4 regions of the Halomonas sp. LES1 genome follow, and region 2 is predicted to be linked to each of the others. Evidence: predicted binding sites of a transcription regulator. Region 2 holds the regulator's gene; each other region holds the start of a gene.
The links. The regulator sigma-54, encoded in region 2, starts transcription at its own class of promoters, with help from an activator protein. The targets are predictions, from matches to a motif close to TGGCACNNNNNTTGCTNT.
Positions count from the first base shown of each region.

Region 1: a site for sigma-54 is predicted at 3,558-3,575, ahead of peaA (quinohemoprotein amine dehydrogenase subunit alpha). Genes of this name have one in related genera too.
Region 3: a site for sigma-54 is predicted at 1,902-1,919, ahead of glnL (nitrogen regulation protein NR(II)). Genes of this name have one in related genera too.
Region 4: a site for sigma-54 is predicted at 2,705-2,722, ahead of speB (agmatinase). Genes of this name have one in related genera too.

Region 1 covers NZ_JAVRGC010000002.1:19,897-24,918, reverse strand. Annotated here, with positions in the region: gene peaD (quinohemoprotein amine dehydrogenase subunit beta) at 1-62, opposite strand, end outside; gene qhpC (quinohemoprotein amine dehydrogenase subunit gamma) at 77-430, opposite strand; gene peaB (quinohemoprotein amine dehydrogenase maturation protein) at 427-1,848, opposite strand; gene peaA (quinohemoprotein amine dehydrogenase subunit alpha) at 1,859-3,424, opposite strand; gene fadA (acetyl-CoA C-acyltransferase FadA) at 3,715-4,893, opposite strand; gene fadB (fatty acid oxidation complex subunit alpha FadB) at 4,923-5,022, opposite strand, start outside.
Region 2 covers NZ_JAVRGC010000002.1:221,035-226,056, forward strand. Annotated here, with positions in the region: gene RM463_RS05195 (HPr family phosphocarrier protein) at 1-224, opposite strand, end outside; gene rapZ (RNase adapter RapZ) at 227-1,132, opposite strand; gene ptsN (PTS IIA-like nitrogen regulatory protein PtsN) at 1,173-1,640, opposite strand; gene hpf (ribosome hibernation-promoting factor, HPF/YfiA family) at 1,648-1,956, opposite strand; gene RM463_RS05215 (RNA polymerase factor sigma-54) at 2,103-3,509, opposite strand; gene lptB (LPS export ABC transporter ATP-binding protein) at 3,674-4,399, opposite strand; gene lptA (lipopolysaccharide transport periplasmic protein LptA) at 4,396-4,941, opposite strand; gene lptC (LPS export ABC transporter periplasmic protein LptC) at 4,938-5,022, opposite strand, start outside.
Region 3 covers NZ_JAVRGC010000004.1:69,559-74,580, reverse strand. Annotated here, with positions in the region: gene glnA (glutamate--ammonia ligase) at 1-127, shown strand, start outside; gene RM463_RS10665 (divalent cation transporter) at 225-941, opposite strand; gene RM463_RS10660 (DUF4124 domain-containing protein) at 1,105-1,671, shown strand; gene glnL (nitrogen regulation protein NR(II)) at 1,986-3,032, shown strand; gene ntrC (nitrogen regulation protein NR(I)) at 3,025-4,440, shown strand; gene RM463_RS10645 (hydroxymethylglutaryl-CoA lyase) at 4,637-5,022, shown strand, end outside.
Region 4 covers NZ_JAVRGC010000009.1:57,505-62,526, reverse strand. Annotated here, with positions in the region: gene RM463_RS15980 (serine hydrolase) at 1-997, shown strand, start outside; gene RM463_RS15975 (sigma 54-interacting transcriptional regulator) at 1,069-2,556, opposite strand; gene speB (agmatinase) at 2,787-3,737, shown strand; gene RM463_RS15965 (YjiH family protein) at 3,830-5,022, shown strand, end outside.

The sequences.
Region 1 (5,022 bases), 200 kb from region 2:
GCCAGCAGCGGCTGTGCCGAGAGCGCCAGAAGGCCCGCCAAGGTCAGATTGAGTCGCTTCATCACTGGGCTCTTCATCACTTCTCCCCCCCCGGGTAGACACTGTCGAGCTTGCGCCAGTCATCCTCGGCCCGCTCTGCCCCTTCACCCCAATCGGGGTAGGTATTCATGGTGTCCGGCACCTGGGCAGGCCACCAGCAGGGGTCGGCACAGCCGTAGAGATCCGCCTCCATGGGCTGGCACAGCGAGGCGACACCGCCGAAGGGATCTACCTCCCAGCCTGGGTCGAAGCTGGAGGTACAGCCGGCGATGGTCTGCATGGCCTGAACCTCTTCCAGGGCTTCGGGACTCGAGGCTCGTTCCATCTCGCGGGCCTTCCGGTTGAGCGGGGCCAGCCCCAGCTCACTGAAACGTTTCTTGTTATGGGTCATGCGCTCTGCCTCCCGGCCAGGGGGCCGTCCAGAAAGTCGGGGTTATGTCGCAAGATGCGGGCATAGGCCTGGATGCCGAAATCGACCCAGTCGCGCATTAGGTCACAGTAATGGTAGGTGGGTGTCATGGGATCACCATAGCGGGCGTAGCTCTCGTGGTAACAGCCACCGGAACAGAGGTTGCGAATCCGGCAATCAGCACAGCCTCGCTCGCTGCGGTCGGACCGCGCCTCGATAAACTGCTTGAGCCCCGAATGATCGAGGCCGTCATCGACATTTCCGAAGGTTGGCATGTCAGAGCCGGTAAAGCGGTGGCAGAGGTGGACATCCCCCTGGTGATCCACCGAGACCAGCCCAAGGCCAGCGCCACAGGGTACTGCCTTGCTGCGCCCCTCCCAGAGGTCGGTAAGCAACTGGTTGAAGTTGCCGAAGCCGATATCGCGCCCGTCGATGGCAGCCGACACGGCACGCTCGCCGAGTTCTACCATGCCGTCAAAGACCGTCTTGAGCTCTTCGCTGGTAAGGTTGTAGGCGGCCATGTCCCCGGAGGTGACCGGCGCAAACCCCGCCTCGGCGAACCCCAGCTCGTTGACCAGATGGTCATGGATACCGATCACATCGGTCACCCCACGAGTCAGAGTGACCCGGGCCCCCACTGGCCGCGAGCGGTAATTGGCCAGCAATGGCGCGATACGCTTGGCCACCAGGTCATAGGTTCCCTGCCCATTGACGGCGATGCGGTTCTTGTCATGAATCGCCTTGGGGCCATCCATGCTCACCGTCAGGCCGAAACGGTGCGCGTCGAAGAAGGCGATCTTTTCCTCGGATAGCAAGGTGGCATTGGTGGTCAAGGTGAAGTCCACTGTCTTGCCAAGCCCATGGATCCGTGCCTCGGCCCACTCGACCACCTGGCGGATTAGTGGCATGTTGCTGAGTGGTTCGCCGCCGAAGAAGACGATGTTATAACGATCCCGCTGTGGGGCCTCACGCAGCACCATTTCGATGGACGCCTGTGCAGTGGCCAGGTCCATCTTCTTGCCATCCCGAGGATTGTCCAGATCTTCCTTGTAGCAGTAGCTGCAGCTCAGGTTGCAGCCGGTATTGACGTTAAGCACCACGGTGGAGAGGGGGAATTGCTCCACCTCGACCGTGGGATTGTAGGCCTGAACGACCCCATCGGTGATAAGCTTCAGCGACTTGAGCTGCTCCAGTCGCGCCTCGATATCACCACCCAGAGCCTTCAGGTGATGGGGTAGAGCCTGGCTGTCCAACCCTTCGCCACGACTGGCCAGCGCCAGTAGCTCCTCGCTGAGGTCGTCCGGGGCGAAAAGACTGGTGGTGGGGATATGGAACCAGAGCGGCTCGCCTTCCACTTCCACGCGATGCAGGTTCTGGGGTATCGCTTGCAAGATTCCCATGGTGCTCTCCTTAACGAAGCGGTGGGTTGTTCCAGCGCTGCACGGTAACGATCAGCTGCGCCTCGTCCTGAATCTCAGGCTGGCCCTCCACCGCTGCGGTCACGCGTAGGTTGCCCACACTATTGGCGTTGTACTGGCGCTGGGGATTGGGACCCGCACCAGCGGGACTGAAGACGCCAGTCGCCGCATCCATCACGCCGGCGAACTTCACATCTTCGTCACGCTCAGCGATGTCGTCCCAGGGCGCGACATCCCAGCGCACGGGCACTTGTCCCAAGGGGAGCGTCTCATCACCCATCTGGGTATAACCGGCGGCGGTAAACACACCACTGACTGGCGGCGTCTTGTCGTTGCCGATACGCGCCACCCCAAGCGCAGGACTCACCTCCAAGCGGTCAACCTGCCGATAGCCGGCCAAGAGCGCGTCGGCGCTGCTCTCACCTACCGTCACCGGCAACCAGCCGGTGGGGAGCTGGCTACCGGCCTCGACGTCCACCACCAGGCGATGCGCGCTGCGCTCCACCACCCTTCGCAGGGTTACATGCTCACCCAGGCCGATCTCGCCCTTGTCCAGCCCATGGCCCAATAACACCAGGCGACGACGCTCGCCTGCCTTGAGTGAGGCGGGCAGGCTAGCAACCAGATTGGCCGCCTGGGCCTCCTGAGGCAGCATGGTGACCTGCATGCCCAGGGCATCATCAAGATCGTCAAAGATGCGCCCACCAGGATGCTCCCGGGAAAGGTCCAGCACCTGCTTGAAGTCGCGGCCGTTAAGGGTCAGGCGAGCGCGCCATTCATAACCGGTATAGACGACCGCCTGACCGTCACCGTCGAGTCTTCGCCCATCGGTGAAGGCACCATCCAGTGCAACCCTGTAGGCATCCTCGCCTTCAGCAGGGACCACACTGACATCAGCGTAGAAGTCGCCCTCGCCGGGCCAGTGACCCCAGAGCTGCCACTCACCCTCCGGTTCATGGGGCTCGGCCTGCTGCCAAGCCTCCCAGGCTTCGCTCGTCAGCCCCTGAGTTTCCGCCAGCCAGGGGACGATCTCGTCCAAAGCGACGCCAAACCAGTCACGATCTCGTGCCATGGACTGGTATTCCGTGGTCTGAAACTGGCCTATGTGAAAGTTAACCAGATGCTCCCACTCGCCTTGGGAGCGCCGCTGTAGTTGAGCGCGGCCTCCCGTATGACATCGTGCACACATCTCCTGATAAATGGGGTGGTCAAATGACTCGATGCGGTTGAGGCGCCGCTCGATCAGGGCACGCTGCGCTTCACTCTCCTCTGGGGCTAGCCCCCGAGTGTCGGCCAGGTACTTAACAATATCGCGACGTGCATCGTTCGGCAGTTCAAGCCCATGCATGACCTGCATCCGCGCCACCGTCATGTCCCAACCCTCGGGCGTCTTACGCTGCTGACTGATTCGACTCCAGGAGCCTGACTCGTCGCTGGCCTGATGACAGCCTGAGCAATATTGGTCAATCAGTGACTGATCGGAGGCTACCGCAGTAGCAGCAGCAAGAGGGGTAAGCGTCAGGGCCAAAACACTTAGGCCTTGCGCTGGGGATAGCATCATCAAGGCAGTCTCTCCTGTTTATTATTGTCGCCAAGTTATCGAGGGGGGGAGACGAATCGACTCCTCCTGAGAAGATCATGAAAGAGTCAGGCCATTAATAAACTTCTACTTTAAAATCAGTTAATTAAAAAGAGCATGTTCCGTCACAAGTCTCTTCCATCTCCCTGGGACTGGCCGACGATGTTTCAGCCTGCCACAGAGTGTGGCGCATTGGGACAGTGCCAACCTATAAACAAAGCGGCGGCGCCCTCGGGGCGCCGCCGCTGTTTTCTGCATCGAGCCGGTAGTTACTTAAGGCGTTCGAACACCGTCGCCACGCCCTGCCCCATGCCGATACACATGGTGGCCAGACCCAGGGTGGTATCGCGCTCGCGCATCACGTTGAGCAGGGTGGTGCAGATACGCGCACCGGAGCAGCCCAGCGGATGCCCCAGGGCGATGGCGCCGCCATGCAGGTTGACCTTCTCGTCCATGACATCGCGCAGGCCCAGGTCCTTGAGCACCGGCAACGCCTGGGCGGCGAAGGCCTCGTTGAGCTCCACGCTGTCGAGATCATCGACACCGAGGCCGGCGGCCTTGAGCGCCTGCTTGGAGGCCGGCACAGGAGCATAGCCCATGATGGAGGCATCGCAGCCGGCCACGCCGGTGGAGAGCACCCGGGCGATGGGCTCGAGACCCAGCGCCTGGGCCCGCTCGTAGCTCATCACCGCCATGCCCGAGGCACCCACCGAGAGCGCCGAGGAGGTACCCGCGGTCACGGTGCCGCCGCGCGGGTCGAAGGCCGGCTTGAGTTCGGCCATCTTCTCCAGGCTGGCATCGGCACGGATCACTTCATCCTGCTTGATCATGGCGCGGAAGCCGTTGGCATCGTGCCCCTCCACGCCGATGATCTCGTTGTCGAATCCACCTTTCTCCAGGGCGGCCTGGGCACGCTGGTGGGAGCGTACGCCGAAGGCGTCCTGCTCCTCCCGAGAGATGCCGTGCATCTTGCCCAGCAGCTCGGCGGTAAGGCCCATCATCATCGCCGCCTTGGCGGCATGCTTGCTGGCCGCCGGATTGACGTCGACGCCGTGGGTCATGGGCACATGCTCCATGTGCTCCACGCCCCCGATCACATAGAAGTCCCCCATGCCGGCCTTGATATTGGCCGCGGCGATATGCAGCGCGCTCATCGAGGAGCCACACAGGCGGTTGACCGTCTGGGCCGGTACGGTGCGCGGAATGCCGGTCATGATCGCCGCATTGCGAGCGATGTTCATGGCCTGTTCCAGGGTCTGGTTGACGCACCCCCAGATCACGTCATCCACTTCGGCCGGATCGAGGCCCGGATTGCGATCGAACAGCGACTGCATGACGGCGGCGGACAGGTTCTCGGCCCGCACGTGACGGAAGGCGCCGTTCTTGGCCTTGGCCATGGCGGTACGCACACAGTCGACCACCACGATATCTCTCGGATTCAAACTCATCTCTTGCGACTCCTGTAGGGGTGGTGGGGTCAGGCCTGGTCCGGGGCCTGGACCTGAGTGTCGTAGAAGCGCTCGCCGGCAGCCGCCATCTCGCGCAGCTTGTCGGTGGGGGCATAGAGGGCGCCCAGC
Region 2 (5,022 bases):
TCGAGGGCCTGTTCGGCGTCCCTGCCCTCGGCACTGACGGTGAGCTCGGTGCCGCAGGGAGCGGCCAGCATCAGCAGCGACATGATGTTGTTGGCTTCCCCTTGCATCGGGCCGTTGGCCACCTGAACGTGGGCAGCGAAGGGCTGGCAGCACTGGACCAGCCTGGTGGCGGCGCGGGCATGGAGCCCGCGCTTGTTGGTAAGGGTCAACCTGCGTTGCGGCACGCTCAACTTCCTTGATGAGGTGGGGTCTCGGGGCCGGGCAAGGTGTCCTGAGTGCCCAGTTCGCGATGGCGCAAGCGTACCCGCGTCTGCTGCTGGGCGAGCTGCCTGGCCAGTCGCTCGGCGAGATAGACCGAACGGTGCTGGCCCCCCGTGCAGCCGATGGCCACGGTGAGATAGCTGCGATGGCTGGCCGCGTACCTCGGCAACCAGCGTGTCAGCCAGTCGTGGATATCGGTGAGCATCTCCTGCACCACCGGGTAGTCCTCGAGAAAGGCGACGATCTCGGCATCCTGGCCGTTGAAGGGCCTGAGGCGTGGGTCCCAGTAGGGGTTGGGAAGGCAGCGGGCATCGAACACCAGATCGGCGTCCAGGGGGACGCCGCGCTTGAAGCCGAAGGACTCCACCGTCAGGGTCAGCTGCTCGGGGCGATGGTGGGCTACCTGGTCGGCGATTCGGGCGCGTAGTTCATGAACCGTCAGTCGTGAGGTGTCGATCACCAGGTCGGCCAGGTCCCGAATCCCGGAGAGTGCCTGCTCCTCGGAGTCGATCGCCTCGGCGAGCGTCATCTCGCTCTCGCGAGTCAGCGGATGTCGGCGCCGGGTGGCGGAGTAGCGCTCGATCAGAATGCGCGCGTCGGTGTTCAGGTAGATCACCTGGCAGTCGATGCCGCGTTCACGCACTTCCTCGAGGAGGCTGGGAAAGCGCTTCAGGGCCTGGGGAAGGTTACGGGCATCGATGCTGACGGCGATCGAGGTGCGCTGGGACTCGGGGTTGCTCAGTTCGTCGACCAGCGAACCCAGCAGCATGGCCGGCAGGTTGTCGATGGCGTAGTAGCTGAGATCCTCCAGCGCCTGCAGGGCGATTGACTTGCCCGAGCCGGAGCGGCCGCTGATGATCACGAGTCGCATGGAGGTCTCCTGGTCGTTCTGGCTGAGGGGGCGCTACCGCTCAACCCTGTCGTCGAATGGCCTCGGTAAGGCTGTCATGGAGGTCGCGCTGACTCGAGCTGCGGCGCAGGCGCATGCGGGTATCGACGTCGTTCATGATGCCGGCCAGCTGGGCCAGCAGGGTCAGGTGGGCCGCATCGGCCTCCTCGGGAACCAGCAGCACGAACACCAGATCGACGGGTTCTCCATCGATGGCGTCGAAGTCCACCGGCTCGGACAGCTTGAGGAAGCCGGCGATGGGCGCCTTGCAGTGCGGGCTGCGGGCATGGGGTATGGCCACGCCGTTGCCGATGCCGGTACTGCCGAGACGCTCGCGGGCGATCAGCCTCGCGAAGACCTCCTGGCTGTCGAGGCTGGGTGTGTTCTGGGCAATGAAGGTGCTGAAGAACTCCAGCACCCGTTTCTTGCTGCCCCCGGGCACATCGAAGAGGGTGCGCTCCGGGGGAAGAATGGTTTCGAGTGAGGACATCGTGGGTTCAGCGGGCGCCGGCGCCCTGGGCGCGAGCCTGGGCCTTTTCCTTGTGCTTGACCAGCTGGCGATCCAGCTTGTCGGCGAGGGCATCGATGGCGGCGTACATGTCGACATCCTGGGCTTCTGCATGCAGCTCGGCACCGGCAACATGCATGGTGCAGGCGGCGGACTGACGCTCCTTCTCGACAGACAGTGTCACCTGCACATTGGTGATGTTGTCATAATGGCGTTCCACGCGAGTCAGCTTCTCGTTGACATAGTCACGCAGGGCATCGGTCAGTTCAACATGAAGGCCGGTGATATTCACTTGCATGACACGCTCCTTGCTCGATGGTTGTGATTCGATTGTAACCCTTTTTCCTGCCTTGCATACCCCCCGGCGGTCCCGGGGCGATTTCCCGCCATGTTCAAGGGGTTGAGCCAGTCGAGCAGGGGGGCATGGTTCCCTGCCAATCGCCCTCAGCGCAGGCGCTTGCGCTCGCTGGAGGAGGGGATGCCCATGGCTTCACGGTACTTGGCGATCGTTCGTCTGGCGACCTGGATGCCGGCCTCGTCGAGCAGCGTGACCAGGCGGCTATCGGATAGCGGCTTGCGCGGCGGCTCCTCCTGAATCAGCTTGCGGATGCGTGCGCGAATGGCAGTGCTGGAGTGGGTGTCGCCCTCGTTGCCGACTTGGCTGGAGAAGAAGAACTTGAGCTCGAAGACCCCGCGGGGGGTGTGGATGAACTTCTGGGTGGTGACCCGCGAGATGGTGGATTCATGCATCTCCACCGTCTGGGCGATATCGGCCAGGGTGAGTGGCTTCATGGCCTCTTCACCCTGCTCCAGGAAGTCGAACTGGCGCGCCATGATCTCGCGGCCCACTCGCAGCAGGGTATCGTTGCGGCTGGTCAGGCTCTTTATCAGCCAGCGCGCCTCCTGGAGGTGCTCCTTGAGGAAGGTGTTGTCGTCACTCTTGTCGGCGCGGCGGATCAGTGCCGCGTAATCGGGCTGGATGCGCAGCCGTGGGATCGCCTCGGGGTTGAGTTCGACGTGCCAGCCACGCTGGTCGTGGAAGGCGACGAGGTCGGGAATCACGTAGTCATCGGTGACGCTTGAGAAGGCGCTGCCAGGGCGGGGGTCCAGGCTGCGCACCAGGGCGATGGAGGCGTCGAGCGCCGTGTCGTCCAGCCCCAGGCGCCGCTTGAGCAGGCGGCGGTCATCGTTGCCGAGGGCCTCCAGGAACTGGCGGACCAGGCGCCGCGCCTGGGGCAGGTGCGGCGTATCGTCGGGCAGGGCGGCGAGCTGAAGCTGCAGGCATTCACTCAGGTCGCGGGCGAAGATCCCCGTGGGCTCGAACTGCTGCAGATGCCGCAGGACTCGCTCCATCTCCTGGCTGCGCAGGTCTGACAGCCCCTGCTGTTGCAGGCCGTCTCGAATCTCGTCGAGGGGGGCCGTGAGGTAGCCGGCATCGTTGACGGCGTCGATCAGGCTCTCGGCGATCTGGCGCTCCCGTGGGTCGAAATCGCTCATCGCCAGCTGCCAGGAGAGGTGGCCGTGCAGGCTCTGGCCTTCCGCCTGGCGCTCGAAATCGGGCCCCTCTCCGCCGCTGGGCGCCGCCAGGTCCTGATAGGTGTCCGACCAGTCGCTGTCGGTGGCGAGCTGCTCGGGAATTTCGCTTGCCCAGTCGTCCTGCACAGGCTCCTGAGTGGCCTGCTCACCGAAGTCATCGTCGAGCTCCAGCAGCGGGTTGCTCTCCACCGCCTGCTGGACCTCCTGGCGCAGGTCGAGAGTGGAGAGCTGCAGGAGGGCGATGGCCTGCTGCAGCTGGGGAGTCATGGTTAGCTGGGTGCCGACCCGTAATTGCAGTGATGCCTTCATGGCCATGGCAGGCGTCCTCCTGGCATGTCGGAAAGCCTTACCCTAGTGCCTGGCAGGGCATCGTGCAATACGATCTTAAGCAATAATCATGCCATTGGTGGGCGCTGTCGCGCTGGCCTGCCGCTGCCAGGGCTGTCGCCATCGCCATCACCAGGCGCGAGGGGCTTGCGTCAGAGGCGGAAGTCGGCACCGAGATAGACCTCACGCACCTTCTGGTTGGCAAGGATCGACTCGGCATCGCCCTCGGCGATGATCTGACCGTCGCCGACGATATAGGCGGTGTCGCAGATGTCGAGGGTCTCGCGGACATTGTGATCGGTGATCAGAACGCCGATGTCGCGAGCCTTCAGCTGACGAATGACGCCCTTGATCTCGCCCACCGAGATGGGGTCGACGCCGGCGAAGGGCTCATCGAGAAGAATGAAGGCGGGTTCGGTCGCCAGGGCCCTGGCGATCTCCACCCGGCGGCGTTCGCCGCCGGACAGGCTCATGCCCAGGTTGTCGCGGATATGGGTGACATGGAACTCCTCGAGCAGCTGCTCCAGGCGTGCTCGACGGCCGTTGCGGTCGAGGTCGCGGCGGGTCTCGAGGATCGCCATGATGTTGTCGGCCACCGACAGCTTGCGGAAGATCGAGGCCTCCTGAGGCAGGTAGCCGATGCCGGCCCGGGCCCTCTCGTGCATGGCGGCGTGGGAGAGGTCCTGCTCGTCGATGGTCACCGTACCTGCATCGGCGCGCACCAGCCCCACGATCATGTAGAAGGAGGTGGTCTTGCCGGCGCCGTTGGGGCCGAGGAGTCCGACGATGCTGCCTTGCCGGATCGACAGGCCGATATCCTGCACCACACGGCGACGCTTGTAGCTCTTGGCGAGGTGGCGGGCGTGAAGGGTCTTCATGGTTCCCCTTGCTGCTGTTCCGGCTGGAGGGTCATGCGAATGCGCTGATTGCCTTCGACCCCCTCGGCATCGGCGCGGGCCTGCACGACCCGGCGATCGAGGAAGTACTCCAGGTAACCGCCCTCGAAGGTGTCGCCCCCCTGATGGAGTTCGGCGCGGTCGATCAGCTCAACACGACGCTCGGCCACATGATAGACAATGGTGCGCCCCCACCCCTTGATGACGGGTTCGGCGGGGTTTGGCTGCTGCTCGAGATAGGCTCGATCGCCGATGGCGGTTGCCCGGGAGAGTTCGCCTGCCGCGTTACGGCGGATCTCCACGCGACTCCCGGTCAGGCGCATGCTGCCCTGGCGAATGTCCACGTTGCCGGTATACACGGCGGTGCCGGCGCGGTCGTCGAGATCGAGGCGGTCCGCCTCCACCAGAATGGGCGCGCTGGCATCCTGATTCTGAGGCTGGCTCTGCGCCAGGCTGGCTGGGGCGAGAGGCAGCAGCGTCAGCAGCAGGGCGCCGGTCAGCAGTGAGGGCAGGGGGCGCTTCATGACGAGGACTCCTCGAAGGTCTCGGGCGGATGGTGGCCGCGCACATTGTCGGTCAGGCGTGCCCGGTTGTCATGGATCCAG
Region 3 (5,022 bases), on a different contig from region 2:
CCTGACCGAGGGAGGTGTCTTCACCGACGACATGATCGATGCCTATATCGAGCTCAAGAGGGAGGATGTGGATCGTCTGCGCATGGCGACCCACCCGATCGAGTTCGACATGTACTACAGCTGTTAACTACGCACTGCAGCTGTTGATGAGAGCCCGCGGGCTCTGATTATTCGGCCTACGCAAGCGGCACGCCTTCGGGCGTGCCGCTTGCGTTATCACCGACTCAATGGATCAGCATATGGCCCACGATACCCAGGGCGAAGCCGAGCACCGCGCCGAGCGGCGGGCCCCAGTGGCGCTCGAGCCTGGCCTGGGGGGCCAGGTCCTGGAACACCGAGTAGAGGATGCCGCCGGCGGCAAACAGCATGATGGCCGCGACTATCGAGGGGTAGTCGGACAGCCACCAGAACCCACCGAGGCCGGCGAGCGGCCCCAGCCAGGCCATGGTGAAGAACATGCCGACCAGGCGGCGTGAGGAGTAGGCGGTGCTCTGGCGCAGCTCGTGATAGGCGTTGAAGCCTTCCGGCAGGTTCTGCAGCGCCATCAGGCCGGCCAGCAGCATGCCGCCGTTGCTGCCATAGGCGAAGGCGGCCCCCAGCGCCAGCGCCTCGGGCACGAAGTCGGCGAGCATGGCGGCAAGCTGGCTGGCCGAGGAGCCGCTGCGTGCCAGCATCACATCCAGTGCCATGAAGGCAGTGCCGCCGGCCAGGAACCAGGCGGCAGCGCCTCCTAGGGAGAGGTCCGGCAGGCTCTCGGGCACCAGCACCAGGGCCACCGCCGAGAGCAGAGCCCCACCACCGAAGGCGATGATGCCGTGGCGCAGCTCGCTCTCGAGCCACGGGATATCGATGCGCTCCTTCCAGGCCGCCCAGGCCCCGAGCGGCATCGCCATGCCCGCCATCAGCGTCAGTGCCACCACCGCTTGCCAGTTGTCCACCATCGGTCTCCTTGGAGTGTGTCTACAGGGCCATCCTAGGCCGTAGCCTCGCCGCTCGGCCAGTTGCTGCTGGCGCTGGGGCATCGGGCCTGCTTATGATGTGATCTACATTATCGGCAGGCGGCAGGTTGCCGGCGATCGACTCTTTGGCAAGGCGGAGACCCCCATGGGCAAAACGGTCCTGACACTCGTGCTGGCTCTGGGCGTAACACTGACGGCCTACGGCCAGACCATCTATCGCACCACGGACGCCCAGGGGAATGTGGTATTCACCGATGATCCCGACCTGGGCGGCGAACAGGTGGAGCTGGCGCCGGTGACGGTGGTACCGTCCCGGGGGAGTGCAGACGCCGGCCAGGTCGCGCCGCGGCCTACTACTAATAGTGCGCCCGCGACGTCCCGTCCGGGGCAGCCCTTCATGCCCTATGACAGCTTCCGCATCGTCTCACCGACCCATGAGCAGGCCTTTCCGGTAGGCGTGGCGGGTAATATCGCCGTGGACCTGGGGATCTCGCCCGGCCTGCGCGAGGATCATCGCGTCAGGCTGCTGGTGGATGGCCAGATCAGCCAGTCGGCGATGCACACCTCGGCCTTCATGGTGCCCAACATGAACCCTGGTGAGCACGTGCTGCAGGCCGAGCTGCTGGATGCCCGCGGCGAGATTCGCCACTGCACCTCTCCGGTGACGATCTATGTGCTGCGCGCCAACGTGAATCGCCCGACCAATGGCTGAGGACGCTTCCGGACGTCCCCGCCTCCTCCTGCCATGACACTGTCCCCCTTCTGATCGACGCCTGCCGATAAGAGGAGGGCAGTGTGTTCCGCTGTCTCGATCCCCGCTATCCCGATCCTCGCTGTTTCGCTTGTCGCCGGGGACGGTGCAGGGCGCCACGAAATGCACTAATTTGGTGCATGTATGGCGCGTCTCGTCCCGTCATAAGCCCGGCCAGGGGCCTCGCGCCCTGGCCCGCTTCTTGCTTCATCTAGACGTCCCTCTTGCACAAGCCCTCTTGCAAAAGCTGATCTGGAACCGATATGGCCGCTGCGATGTACCAACGCCTGATGGAACACCTCTCCACTGCCGTGCTGCTGCTGGATGGTGAGCTCAGGGTGACATGGATGAATCCCGCCGCCGAGGCACTGCTTTCGGTCAGCCTGAGCCGAGTTCGGAGAAGTGCACTCTGCTCGTCGATGGAGCAGGAGGATGGGATGGAGGGGGTGCTCACCAAGGCGCTGGATGCCTGCCACCCCTTCACTCGCCGTGAGGCGCGCCTGGTGCTGTTGGGAGGCGAGCCACTGACCGTGGACTTTACCGCAACTCCCCTCGCCGAGGACGAGCTGCTGCTGGAGGTGGAGCCCCGTGATCGTCTGATCCGTATCTCCCGGGAGGAGGCGCTGATGACCCGCCAGGAAACCGTCAAGGTGCTGACCCGGGGGCTGGCCCATGAGGTCAAGAATCCGTTGGGGGGCATTCGTGGCGCGGCTCAGCTGCTGGAGCGCGACCTGGGGAATCCAGCGCATCATGAGTTCACGCGCATCATCATCGAGGAGGTGGATCGCCTGCGCGATCTGGTCGACTCCATGCTGGGGCCCAATCGAGTGGCCCGGCACGAACCTCTCAGCATTCACAAGGTGCTGGAGCGGGTCCGCACTCTGGTGCTTGCCGAACACCCCGGGGTGCGCATCGAGCGTGACTACGACCCCAGCCTGCCGGACCTCTCCGCTGACGAGGCGCAACTGATTCAGGCGGTGCTCAATGTGGTACGCAATGCCATGGTGGCGATGCACGAGGCGTCCACCCCCGAGCCACGGCTGGTGCTGCGCACCCGGGCGCGTCGTCAGTTCACCCTGGGAGCCGAGCGCCATCGGCTGGTGTGCGAGGTGGCGATCATCGACAACGGGCCGGGCATCCCCGAGGCGCTGCAGGAGACGCTCTTCTACCCCATGGTGTCGGGGCGTGCCGGAGGCAGCGGCCTGGGGCTCTCCATCGCCCAGGGGATCCTGCATCAGCACCAGGGGCTGATCGAGTGCGCTTCGGCGCCGGGCCATACCGAATTCCGACTGCTGATTCCTCTGGAGACGCGCCATGACTGATGTTGCACGCGTGATGGTCGTCGATGACGACCGCGCCATCCGCTGGGTGCTGGAGCGCGCCCTGGCCCAGCCCGACCTCGACGTGGAGTGCCTCGAGCGTGCCGACTCGGCTCTCGAACGCCTGCTGGCCGACCCGCCTGACGTGCTGATGACCGATATCCGCATGCCGGGCATCGATGGTCTCGATCTGATGGCCAGGGTGCGCGAGGCGCACCCGGAGCTGCCGGTGATCGTGATGACCGCTCACTCCGACCTGGATAGTGCCGTGGCCTCCTATCAGGGCGGTGCCTTCGAATACCTGCCGAAGCCCTTCGATGTCGATGAGGCACTGGCGCTGGTGCGCCGTGCAGTGGCCCATGCCCGCGAGCGCCGCAGGCCGATCAGCGCCCCGGAGGGACTGGATGCCGAGATCATCGGCGAGGCGCCGGCCATGCAGGAGGTGTTCCGCGCCATCGGCCGGCTCTCCCACTCGCCCATTACGGTGCTGATCAATGGTGAGTCGGGTACCGGCAAGGAGCGCGTCGCCCGGGCGCTGCATCAGCACAGCCCGCGGACGGACAGGCCCTTCGTGGCGCTGAACATGGCGGCGATACCCCACGACCTGATCGAGTCCGAGCTGTTCGGCCACGAGAAGGGGGCCTTTACCGGGGCGACCGCAAGCCGGCAGGGGCGTTTCGAGCAGGCCGACGGGGGCAGCCTGTTTCTCGACGAGATCGGTGACATGCCCGCCGAGGCTCAGACCCGCCTGCTGCGCGTGCTGGCCGACGGCGAGTTCTATCGGGTGGGCGGGCATACCCCGGTGAAGGTGGATGTGCGCATCATCGCCGCCACCCATCAGGATCTGGAGCGGCTGGTGGAGGAGGGGCGCTTCCGCGAGGATCTGTTCCATCGGCTCAATGTGATTCGTGTGCATCTGCCGCGGCTGGCCGAGCGCCGCGAGGATATCCCGCAATTGACGCGTCACTTTCTGGCCGAGGCGGCCAGGGAGCTGGCAACCGACGTCAAGGTGCTGACCCCCGAGGCGGAGCGCTATCTGGCGCGACTGCCCTGGCCCGGTAACGTGCGCCAGCTGGAGAACACCTGCCGCTGGCTGACCGTGATGGCCTCGGGGCGCGAGATTCTCTGCGAGGATTTGCCGCCGGAGCTGCGCCAGGTGAACGAGGAGACGCTAAGCGCCAGCGGCGACTGGCGGGCGGCCTTTCGCGACTGGGCCGATCAGGCCCTGGCCGCCGGCCATATGCACCTGCTGGAGGAGGCGATGCCCGACGTCGAGCGCATCCTGATCGAGACCGCGCTGCGCCATACCGGCGGACGCAAGGGAGAGGCCGCCGAACTGCTGGGCTGGGGGCGCAATACCCTGACGCGAAAATTGAAGACGCTGTTGCCGGCGCTGGCCGAAGGAGAGTGAGGAGGCATGACACGACCCCAGAAAAGTAAGCGGCGAGGCGTGTGCGGAAAGAGCTAACAGCTTGAAGGGGTAAATGGGGAGAGGATAAGGAGGAAAGGAGGGTAAGCCCGCGGCGCTATGGGACGAAAGATGCATTGTGAGGAGGTGACGCCCTGGCTTAGCGTCCATAAGAATGCATTGATTCAGCAGGCCTGCCATGTCCGCTTTCACCACACCGCCCCAGCACATCCACGTTACCGAGGTGGGGTTGCGCGATGGCCTCCAGAACGAGCCGGTGGTGCTGAGTACCGAACAGAAGCTGTCCCTGGCCAGGGCGCTGGTGGCTGCCGGCGTGTGTGAATTCGAGATCAGCTCCTTCGTCAGCTCGCGGGCGGTGCCGGCGCTGGCCGATGCCGCCGAGATGGTTGCGGCGCTGCGTGGTGTGGCGGGCCTTCACCTCTCGGCCCTGGTCCCCAACCTGCGTGGCGCCGAGCGGGCGCTTGAAGCGGGCGTCGACTCGGTGGTGCTGTTCGTCTCCGCCTCCGAGCGTCACAACGCCAAGAACGTCAACCGCAGCGTGGCGGCCTCACTCGAGGGGTTCGA
Region 4 (5,022 bases), on a different contig from region 2:
CGGCGCGCCGATGACCTGGGACGAGGCCTTCACGGTCAACCACACCGACGGCCTGCTGGTGTTGCACCGCGGCCGGGTGGTCTACGAGCGCTACGCCGGCTGCCTGGACGAGACCACCCTGCACGGCGTGATGTCGGTGACCAAGTCGCTCACCGGGCTGATCGGCGAGACGCTGGTGGCCGAGGGCACCCTGGACGAGCGCGCCCTGGTCGGCGAGCTGGTGCCGGAGCTCGCCGATAGCGCCTTCGGCGATGCCACCCTGCGCCAGGTGCTGGAGATGACCACCGCGCTGGACTACTCAGAGGACTACGCCGATCCCGAGGCCGACGTCTGGGCCTACGCCAGGGCCGGCAGCCCGCTGCCGCCGCCCCCGGGCTACGAGGGCCCGCGCAGCTACTTCGCCTTCCTCGAGACGGTGGACAAGGCCGGCGAGCACGGCGAGGCCTTCGGCTATCGCACCATCAACTCCGATGCGCTGGGCTGGATCATCGCCCGCGCCACCGGCCAGAGCGTCGCCGACTGGCTGGCCGAGCGTGTCTGGTCGCGACTGGGCGTCGAGCGGGAAGCCTTCTTCACGGTGGACTCCATCGGCACGCCATTCGCCGGCGGCGGTTTCAACGCCACCCTGCGCGACCTGGGTCGCCTGGGCCAGCTGATCCTCGACGAGGGCCGCCTCGCCGGCGAGCAGCTGCTGCCCGCCGCGGCCATCGCACGCCTGCGCGAGGGCGGCGACAGGGCGGCCTTCGCCAAGGCCGGCTACGCGGGCCTCGATGGCTGGAGCTATCGCGGGATGTGGTGGATCAGCCACGACGACCACGGCGCCTTCGCCGCCCGGGGCGTGCACGGCCAGACGCTCTGGATCGACCCCGCCGCCGAGATGGTCATCGTGCGCCTGGCCTCCCACCCGGTGGCCGCCAACGCCGCCAACGATCCGACCTCGCTGCCGGCCTACCGGGCGCTGGCCGACTACCTGATGGCACAGAATCCGGCCCGCTGATCGAGCGCCGGGCGCTCGTATCGGCCCTGAGCCGCGACGAGCGCTCTTGACCTAGCACCACCTGGGACGCCTTACCGCGGGGAAACGACACCGGCCTTGTCGATCGCCGACCGCTCCTCGACCCGTCCAATCCTCAGGCCATGCTTGCGGAGCTTGCGCACCACGCTCGGCTGACTGATGCCCAGGCGTCTGGCGATGGCATAGGTCGAGTCCAGCTCGCCGCACAGTCTCTCCAGGATGTCGCGCTCGGTGCGCGCCAGGGCCGACGCCAGCGACTCGTCCTCCCCCAACGCCGGGGCAGGCTCGGCCGCCACCGGCCGGGGGCTCGATTCGGCCAGTTCCGCATCGCTCGGTTCCGCCATCGGACGCGGGAGCTCACCCAGCTCCTGGTGTCGAATGACATCGCCCTCCGCCGATAGCCAGGCGCGCTCCAGGACATTCTCCAGCTCGCGCACATTGCCGGGCCACTCCCAGCCCATCAGCGACTGCCACACGTTGTGCGCCAGCATCTTGTCGCGCCCGTAGCGGCGATTGAGGCGCTCGAGCTGACGCTCGACAAGCCCCGGAATATCCTCACGACGCTCGCGCAGGGGCGGCAGGGTGACCGGGATCACGTTCAGGCGATAGTAGAGATCGAGCCGAAACAGCCCCTCCTCCACCCGCGCCGAGAGATCCTGATTGGTGGCCACCACCAGGCGATAATCCACGCGCCTCGGCGCGCTGTCGCCGAGCCGAGTGATGAAGCCATCCTGGATGGTCTTGAGCAGCTTGGTCTGCACCGACAGGGGCAGCTCGCCGATCTCATCGAGAAACAGGGTGCCGCCCTCGGCCTGCTCGATCAGCCCCATCCGCCCACCGGGGGCGGCGCCGGAGAAGGCGCCGGGGCGATAGCCGAACATCTCCGACTCGAACAGGCTCTCGGGAATGGCGGCACAGTTGACGTCGATGAAGGGTCCCTCGCAACGCGAGCTCCAGCGGTGAAGCTGGCGGGCGAAGGCTGTCTTGCCCACCCCGGACTCCCCCAGCATCAGCACGGTGGCATCGGTAGGGGCGACCCGGCGCAGCAGCAGGGCCACCTCACGCATCAATTGGCTTTTCACCTCGAGCTCATCCAGTTCCGCCTCCAGCGCCTCGGCGTCGGTCTCCAGCGAATGCCCCCGCCGAAGGTGCTCACTGAAGCGGCGCTGCAGCAGCGCATACTCCTGTTGCAGCAGCTGCAGATCGGTCATGTCCATTGAGCGGCTCACCACCGCCACCAGACGCTCGTCCTGAAACACGGGGTGCGCCTGGGCGATGACCCGCCGCCCGGTGCCGGTACGCTGCTCCAGCTGCACCGGCCTGCCCGTTCGGATAACCTCCAGGCTAACCGAGGGCGTCAGCACGCCGTCGGCCTCCAGCCGCTGAACGCTGGTGGCACAGAGGGCCTCACGGGACATGCCATAGACCGCCGCCGCCCCGGGACTGACATCCCGGATACGGCCATCGGGCGCGACGATAAAGAAGTGATCGTGGGCAGTGTCGATGATGGTCTTGAGGATCAGGGCATCATGCTCGGACATCGGTGATTCATTCCTGGATCGCGATGCATTATTGTATCACGCCACTCCGACCCACCGATCCAGAGTTGAATCACCCTCACCTCCCTCACGTACTCGGGCCATATCATCCCGCCTCATTTTTTAATCTTTGGTCTAACGAAATCGTCGTTGGCACACATCCTGCTTTTTCAGGGGTATCGCACCGGCCTTACCTCGGCCAGGCATATCAATCAGCGTCACAGGAGCCCTGCATGAGCGACTTCAACCAGCCCCTCGGCGGCAACGACATGCCGCGTTTCGGCGGCCCCGCCACCATGATGCGCCTGCCCACCCAGGAGAGTGCTGCCGGCCTCGATGCCGCCTTTATCGGCATCCCGATGGACATCGGCACCTCCAATCGGCCCGGAACCCGCCTGGGGCCGCGACAGATTCGCGATGAGTCTCGCATGCTGCGGCCCTACAACATGGCCACTCGTGCGGCCCCCTTCGACAGCCTGCAGGTGGCGGATATCGGCGACGTGCCGATCAACACCTTCAATCTGCCGAAGAACCTGGACATCATCAGCCGGTTCTACGACGACGTCCTGGCTCATGACTGTGTTCCGCTGACCCTGGGCGGCGACCACACCCTGACCTGGCCGATCCTGCGCGCCATCGCAAGGAAGCATGGCCCGGTCGGCCTGATCCATATCGATGCCCACGCCGACGTCAACGAGCACATGTTCGGTGAGGAGGTCGCCCACGGCTGCCCCTTCCGTCGCGCCCAGGAAGAGGGCCTGCTGGATGCCAACCGCGTGGTGCAGATCGGTCTGCGCGGCACCGGCTATGCCGCCGAGGACTTCGACTGGTGTCGTCAGCAGGGCTTCCGCGTCGTCCAGGCCGAACAGTGCTGGCACAAGTCGCTGGAGCCGCTGATGGCCGAGGTGCGCGAGCAGATGGGCGACGGCCCGGTGTATATCTCCTTCGACATCGATGGCCTCGATCCTTCCGTGGCACCCGGTACCGGCACCGTGGAGATGGGCGGCCTGACCTCCGCCCAGGGCCTGGAGATCGTGCGTGGCGCCCAGGGACTCAACATCGTCGGCGGCGACCTGGTCGAGGTGGCGCCGCCTTACGACCCGAGCGGCAATACCGCCCTGATGGGCGCCACGCTGCTTTACGAGATGCTGTGTGTCCTGCCCGGCGTCAAACGTCGCGACTGATTCACCCCGGAGCCAGGGAGCGGCCCCGACAACCGCCTGATGGCGCCCCGCAGCGGGCGCCCACCATTACAACATCAATGAGTAATCGCCCCATGTCCTCCCATCTGCATTCCGCCGACAAGATCACGACCGAAGGGGGCAAGCTGAGCACCCACGGTCTGATCAAGTTCCTCGTCCCCTCGTTGATCGGCATCCTGCTGTTCCTGGTGCCCTTCTCGGTGGGTGACACCATCAACATCGGCATGGGCCTGGCCGCCGACTGGCTCAAGGCCACTCTCGGCGACGCCCTGCCCGCCATCGCCACCGTGGTGCTCTGCCTCTCCATCCTGCTGACCCTGGTGGTCAAGCTGACACGGCCCGGCTGGGCCCGCCAGGGCGCGATGAAGGAGCTCTTCGACATCTCGCCGCTATGGGTGGTGATGCGCGCCCTCGGCGCTGCGTTCGCGCTGATGACCTACTTCCAGGTCGGCCCCCAGATGATCACCGCCTCCTTCACCGGTGGGGTGATGCTCAACGATCTGGCGCCGGTCCTGCTGACCTTCTTCTTCTTCGCCGCCATCCTGCTGCCCTTCCTGGTCGATTTCGGCTTCATGGAGTTTATCGGCTCCATGGTGCGTACCCCCTTCCGCAGGATCTTCGGCCTGCCCGGGCGCAGCGCCATCGACGCGACCGCCTCCTGGATGGGTTCGGGTACCGTGGGCGTGCTGATCACCACCCAGCAGTACGAGCAGGGCTTCTATAACGCCCGCGAGGCCTCGGCCGTTGCCACCAACTTCTCCATCGTCTCCATCGCCTTCGCCCTGCTGGTGACCAGCTTCATCGGCATCAACCATCTGTTCATCCCCTTCTACCTGACCGTGGTGGTGGCCGGCCTGGTGGCTGCCGTGATCGTGCCTCGCCTGCCACCCCTGTCACGCAAGTCCAACGACTACTATGAGCCGGTCGGCTGCCAGATCCAGGAGGAGAACACCGGCGACCAGAGCCTGCTGCGCTACAGCCTGGGCATCGCCGTGGCTCGCGCCGAGAAGGCTCCGGGTCCGCTGAAGCTGGTCCGCCTGGCCCTGTTCAACGTCGCCGACATCTTCTTCGGCCTGTTGCCGCTGGTCATCGCCATCGGTACCGTGGCGCTGGTGCTGGCCGAGTTCACGCCGCTGTTTACCTGGCTCTCCATGCCGATGGTGCCGGTACTCGAGTGGATGGGCCTGCCCGAAGCCGAGGCCGCCGCACCGGCCACCCTGGTGGGCTTCGCCGACATGTTCCTGCCGGCGGTGCTGGCCAGCGACAT